One region of the Vibrio sp. 2130-1 genome, then DNA from elsewhere that is predicted to be linked to it. Evidence: riboswitches for the same ligand, from Rfam matches in the RefSeq annotation. Region 1 holds a riboswitch; the other holds the start of a gene.
The links. Region 1 has a riboswitch for cyclic di-GMP ahead of gbpA (N-acetylglucosamine-binding protein GbpA). Riboswitches for the same ligand answer to the same signal wherever they lie in the genome.

Region 1 (3,420 bases):
TATCAGAGGTGCAAAAAACCGGCAAGGTTGGGACAAACATTGGGACTCTGTCATGAGAGCCTCAATAAGCCCTATTGAGATCCAAACCGACTTATTGCATTCATTGGATGCAGAAGCTCTCGGCTGTTCGTTTTCGCCACCATCATCCTGGCTATCAAAATGCAAAGGAATGCAAACGGGAGGAAGCCGGCTCGCTTGGAAAACACTAGAGGACTTTTTTCATCGTCGAGGTCGTGATTACTATCGAAGCATTTCTAGTCCCACAGCCTCACGCACAGCCTGTACTCGACTTTCTCCATACCTCGCTTGGGGTAACATATCCTTGCGTGAAGTTTATCAATACCTTTTGAAACACTGGCAAGTCGCTGGATTTCGTCGCAGCTTAATTGCATTGTCTTCACGGCTTCATTGGCACTGTCACTTCATCCAAAAATTCGAATCGGAATACGACATGGAGTTTTACTGCGTTAATCGGGCTTACGAACCATTGATTAGACAAAGTAGTACTTTCGATGAAGAAAAGTTAGCAGCATGGAAATCCGGGCATACTGGCGTACCTTTGATTGATGCCTGCATGCGCTGTTTGCACCACACTGGTTACATTAACTTTCGCATGCGTGCCATGCTGGTTAGCTTTCTTACTCACCACATGAACATGGATTGGCGAGTAGGTGTAACGCATTTAGCGCAACTATTTCTCGACTTTGAGCCTGGAATTCATTACCCACAATTCCAAATGCAAGCAGGAGTAACCGGGACTAACACAATCCGTATTTATAATCCGATCAAGCAAGCCCAAGAACATGATCCTAACGGTACGTTCATCTACAAGTGGGTGCCTGAGTTACAAATGGTTCCTCCCCCTCTTTTATTCGAGCCCTGGACAATGACCCAGATGGAAGCTGTCATGTATCAATTGCAGCCAGATAGCCGTTACCTTGCACCTATTATCGCACCAGACAACGCAGCTAAGGCAGCAAGAGAGCGCTTATGGACGTGGCGGAAACGAGCTGATGTGAAACAAGAAGGCAGACGAATTCTTGCGCGACATGTTAGACCCTCAAAAGAAAGTAGGACGCGATGATCATCTTTCAATCACGATGCGTACAAATGCAAACACACTCCAGGGAATCCGTTGTACCCTCAACTAGTAAGGAACACATTATGTTCAAACGTATCTTAGTTATCGCGGCGACACTGATGGCGACATTATTTTTTATGCTTCCCGTTCAGGCTCATGAGCATGGCATGATGAAAGCCGATATTGTCGACGTTGCCGCTGAAAATGGCTCTTTCAATACGCTTGTTGCTGCGGTGAAAGCAGCGGGCCTGGTTGACACTCTCAAAGGGGAAGGCCCATTTACTGTTTTTGCACCAACGGATGACGCTTTTGCAAAACTGCCAGACGGCACAGTCGACATGCTCTTAATGCCGGAAAACAAAGACAAGTTAGTATCTGTTTTGACTTATCACGTCGTCCCAGGGAAAGTGATGGCTGCCGATGTTGTTAAGCTAGACAAAGCGACTACGGTTCAGGGGCAAGATGTCATGATTAAAACCATGGGCGATAAAGTCATGGTTAACGATGCAAATGTCATTGCAACCGATGTGAAAGCTAAAAACGGTGTCATTCACGTGATTGATACTGTCATCATGCCGAAATAACACCATTCAAAGGGCGGTACACTCCGCCCTTTAGACAGAACTTCTTCCACCCTTAGCACGATTCCTCTCCACTTATCCCCAACAAACCTCCACCCATTCACCATGACTATAAAAAAGATAAAAACAAAATTAAAATCAATACCTTGCAAGACGACACTGCACAATATTGACGAGGTTAAGATATCGTTATCTTTCAATTTGAGAACAGGATTCCATGTCAGTGACGTTTACTTTTCCACATGTAAATTCTTAAGCTAAATTTTGGCTGCTCAATCACATTTCGGCAAACCATTCGAAAGGGTGGGACGCAAAGCTTCCGGTCTGTCAGCATTTAAAAATCTAAAAGAATGCTCATGATAGCGGGGTTACCATGACGCAGTGTTACAGAAGTCCAATTTCTGTAGCGTTACTTTATGCTCAGCATGCGCCGGGGTGTGACACTAGTTTGTCAGCCATAACAGAGGACATGTGATGAAATCATTTCCAACCAAATCCGTACTCGCGTTAGCACTTGCAAGCATTAGCTCAGGTGCTGCGGCTCACGGTTATGTATCAGAAACCAATGGTGGTGTCGCTGCAAGTCGCTCGGCACTATGTAAGTATCCAACGCCAGATACTAACGAAAAAAATAATAACTGCGGTGCGATTCAATATGAACCGCAAAGCGTTGAAGGCCCTGATGGCTTTCCCGAAACAGGGCCTCGCGATGGTAAAATAGCGAGTGCCGAAACCGCTTTAGCAGCTGCCCTTGATGAGCAAACTGCCGACCGTTGGGTAAAACGCACTATTCAAGCAGGTACACAAACTTTTGAATGGACATTTACCGCTAACCACGTGACGCGCGACTGGAAATATTACATCACCAAGCCTGATTGGAACCCAAACGCTTCACTATCACGAGACTCTTTTGATCTAACTCCTTTCTGTGTCGTCAACGGCAATATGGTTCAACCCCCGAAACAGGTAAGCCATCAATGTAATGTGCCTACTCGCGAGGGATACCATGTCATCCTGGCAGTATGGGATGTTGGCGACACTGCAGCCTCATTTTATAACGTGATCGATGTGAAATTTGATGGTGACAGTCCCGTTATTCCAGATTGGAAGCAAGGCGGTCAAATTATTCCTACAATGGATTTAAATATTGGGGATTCGGTTTATACGCGCGTATTTGATCAAGCAGGTGAAAACATAGCGTATAGAACTGAACTAGAAATTACCGATGCAGCAATGGGCCAAGCGAAAAACTGGTCTTACGCACTCGCGACTAAGCTAAACCAAGAACAAGCAAAACTGCAAGCCGGGCAGTATGCAGAGGATAAATTCACTCCTGTTTATGGTACTAATCCGGTGTATCTGCAAGCAAATAGCGGCCTTGAGCGAGTAGAGATCGGCTATAACATTGAAACTCCTGTTCCAGAATACTCACTCACAGTAGATGGCTTAGCAGACGAATATATCATTGAGTCAACACCGACAACGTTGGATCTGACACTAACTGCTGAAGGCGACTTAAATGCAGAACTCACCGTTTACAATCACCATCGCGAACCACTTGCAAGTTGGGCAAACGAAATGAAAGACGGCTCGGTAGAAGCGATATCGCTCGCTTTAAGTAAATCGGAGCCGGGTCACCATATGCTCGTAACACGTATTAAGGATAAAGATGGCAACTTGGTGGATCAGCAAACGCTCGACTTTCACTTAAAAGAAGATCCAGTAACGCCACCACCATCTGGTGAGTACGATTTTGTC
Region 2 (3,420 bases), on a different contig from region 1:
GAGAAATCCCGAATTGTGGTCATGTATGCAATGTAGAGCGTCCAGAAGACTTCAATCAACACTCCATCGAGTTTATTAAACAGCAAGCTGTATGTGCTTAAAACTGAGTGCATCCACTGAATAGGAGAGCCGCTATAACTCTCCTAGTTGATATCCACATTGCCAACATGCACCAAATTGCCCTTCGTTTATTTCATGACATTTTGGGCATTGCCAATCTTGATACTCATGCCTATCGGATTGTTTTCGATATGCTTTTACTATTTCTTCAGCTTTCATCTTTTGTGCAGTGTCAAAAAGCCACACATAAGGATCGGTATCATCACCAAACGGCAGTTCTCCTTTTAAGCCGAAAATACCTTCTCCACGAACTTCACAGTAAATTTGTTCCACTTTAAGCAGCTCACATACAATGTGTGCTTCTGCTGGGTTTTTAGCGATAAATATTTTCATCAAAATACCCACTTCACCAATTACGAATTTTGCTGACTTGGTGTCGGCCTTACTTTATTCATAACCCATTTAGTGATGATTGGAAATAGTCCCAATAGCGCAAAAGACGCTAATACTGCGGGTGAAACAATGCCCGATAGGCTTTCAATTGTTGCTAATTGAGTACCTGCATTCAGATATACAGCTGTGCCTGGCAGCATACCTATTTGGCTAGTGAGATAAAATCTACCTACAGACATCGGCGTTAAGCCCATCAGTAAGTTGATTAGAAAGAAGGGGAATACAGGGATTAGACGCAAGGAAAATAGATAAAAAGCTCCGTCTTTTTCGACACCTTGATTAATTGCGTTGAGTTTATTTCCGAATTTGTTTTGTACCCAGTCACGCAATAAGTATCGGCTGCTCAAGAAGGCCAGTGTTGCCCCCATAGTGCTAGCGAAAGAAACCAGTAGCAAGCTTGTCCAAAAACCAAATAAGGCTGCACCAAGTAAGGTGACTACTGCCGCTCCTGGGATAGAAAAAGCGGTAATTGCAATGTAGGTAAAAAAGTAAATCGCAGCCGAGAATACAAAATTCTGATCGATGTATGTAGTTAGTGCTTCTTGTTGGGCTTTTGCATTCTCTAAGGTTAAATACTGGCCAAAGTTAATACCTAAAAAGACGATAGCCGCTAGTAGGATGAGACCTAAAATCAGTTTCTTATTCATAATTTTGATTCCAATTTGGGATATATGTAATAAGACAGTAGGAAAACCGAAAAAATTTCACAAAAAAACCGCAGATTAGACTGCGGTTTTACAAGATAGTTTTTAGGCCGACTTTTATTGGAGGCCGTTCATCAACTCATCTCGGCGAGCTTGAGGTACCACACTCCAATGAGTGCCGTTGATAGCACCTTCTAGTGCCCATAGCAACTCAATGTTGACGGTTGCAGAGTGCGTATCTCTTATCGCTTTATAGGCGTTAAGCGCACCTTCCTCTTCAAGCTTCTCTACGGATTCGATGCCGGCTTTTTTTAGCATGCGCTCGGTAGCCAGTCGTAAGTTAGGCAAATCTTTCAAACGGTTAGGCTTTGTACTTGCTTGCTGTTCTTTCTCAAGCTTTGCCTTTTTCAATGATTGATTCGCTACTTCGATTAAGCGTTCGCTTGATTCCCATAAATCGCTGGAAATAGCGTAGTACTTTGTAACGACTGGGAAGCCACGTTTTTTATAAACGTAAGGCTTTAGCCCTTGTTGCTCGAAGTCAGATGAAGTTTTTTGGTCTGCTCTGATATGAAGCTGATTGTTTACCACTAGTGCAAACATTGTTTCATCAGCGAATAGTCCGAAGCCACCAAACATTGAGCGCGACTTGATATTACCAAGTGCCTCAAATAGCTTCATAGAGTCTTTGAGTATCGGTTTATCCATGTTTTGTTATCTCGGTGTAATTAATATTACGCCACCAAAAGTCAGGTCCGAGAGAGTAGCAAACATGCGTAAAAACAATGTCATTACAGAGTAAAGTCATTGCTTACACACTTGCCATCGGTAACCCCGCTACCTTCCATATCGTAATATGGTTCAGGCCGGAGGCTTTGCGTCCCACTCTTTCGAATGGTTTGCCCTGTGCGTGACACAATGAGCATACTTCTTATATTGAATTAACATCACGGTTTAGCGTTAAAAGTGTGATTTTAGTTCAATAAAAATGATAGATTGAATGCTCTATTTTGCATATGGAAAGGTGCAAATTGGCCTTTGAAAAGGAGTTCTTAATATATATTACATTTATATAAAACAGGGAGTTAACGTTAGTCAATTGTTATTAGAGCGGGGTGAAGTATTAGAGATTGCTTAATTTTTCCAAAAAAATAAGCGCCCCTGTAGAGCGCTTATTTAACACGGTTAAATACAGTGAAATTTAGTTCATTTTTTTCACAGTATTTCGAATTACAAGCTCAGGTTGCATTTCGAAAATTCGTTTTTCGTGTTCTTTATCTTTGATACGCTCAAGTAGAATTTCGAATGCATTTTTACCAACACGACGTTTAGGCTGGTGGATAGTCGTTAGCGGTGGAGAGAAGTATTCTGCAAGCTCGATGTTGTCGTAGCCGATCACTGAAATATCTTCAGGAATTTTGATCCCGTTTTGTTGCAAGCGGCTCATTACGCCTAGAGCCATTGTGTCGTTAAAACAGAATACCGCCGTCGGGCGCTTGTCCATTGCGGTAATTTTATCTGCAACTAATACGGCCGTATCACATTCAAAGTTACCTTCAAGGATCCAGTCTTCATTTACAGCTAGGTTCGCTTCGCTCATTGCGCGACGGAAACCTGCAATGCGCTCTTGGCAAGCAAGCTTTTCAAAATGACCGCTTAGACAAGCGATATCCGTATGACCATTGTCAATCAGATGTTTGGTTGCAATGTAGCCACCTTCTTCTGAGTTATCCATGATCTTGTCTGCTTGTGAGCTCTCTGGGCCCCAATCCATGACCACTTTAGGAATGTCCGCATGACGGTCAAGCATCTCTTTTAGTTCTTCGGTTAAGTCAGAACACATCACTAGGATGCCATCAACGCGCTTTTCAGCCAGCATACGAATGTAATCGCGTTGTTTTTCGTAAATCCCGCCTGTGTTACATAAAATCAGAGTATAGCCTTGGCGGTAACAGTAGCTCTCAACGCCATCAATCACTTCTGAGAAAAATAGGTTAGTTGATTGAGTTACTAACATGCCAATCGTACGAGTTGAGTTGCATTTTAGGCTGCGTGCAACGGCACTTGGCGCGTAATTCAGCTCGTCAACGGCTTTCATTACTTTTTCTTGCGTTGCTTCTGCAACGAAACGCGTTTTATTGATAACGTGCGAAACTGTCGTAGTGGAAACGCCGGCTAAGCGAGCAACGTCTTTTATCGTGGCCATAAATGGTGTCCTGTATCGAGCTACTGAAATATGTCGTATTGGATGTACCTGATGCTC

Region 2: linked by a shared signal. The riboswitch ahead of R7Q09_RS03000 (TfoX/Sxy family DNA transformation protein) and the one ahead of gbpA (N-acetylglucosamine-binding protein GbpA) in region 1 are both predicted to bind cyclic di-GMP.

What each region holds. Positions count from the first base shown of each region.
Region 1 is NZ_JAWOUT010000007.1:83,346-86,765, reverse strand. It holds gene R7Q09_RS12440 (cryptochrome/deoxyribodipyrimidine photo-lyase family protein) at 1-1,084, shown strand, start outside; gene R7Q09_RS12435 (fasciclin domain-containing protein) at 1,165-1,665, shown strand; cyclic di-GMP riboswitch class I at 1,938-2,038, shown strand; gene gbpA (N-acetylglucosamine-binding protein GbpA) at 2,137-3,420, shown strand, end outside.
Region 2 is NZ_JAWOUT010000002.1:94,180-97,599, forward strand. It holds gene R7Q09_RS02985 (alpha/beta fold hydrolase) at 1-101, shown strand, start outside; gene R7Q09_RS02990 (DUF2007 domain-containing protein) at 133-453, opposite strand; gene R7Q09_RS02995 (TVP38/TMEM64 family protein) at 474-1,160, opposite strand; gene R7Q09_RS03000 (TfoX/Sxy family DNA transformation protein) at 1,275-1,865, opposite strand; cyclic di-GMP riboswitch class I at 1,982-2,071, opposite strand; gene purR (HTH-type transcriptional repressor PurR) at 2,359-3,363, opposite strand.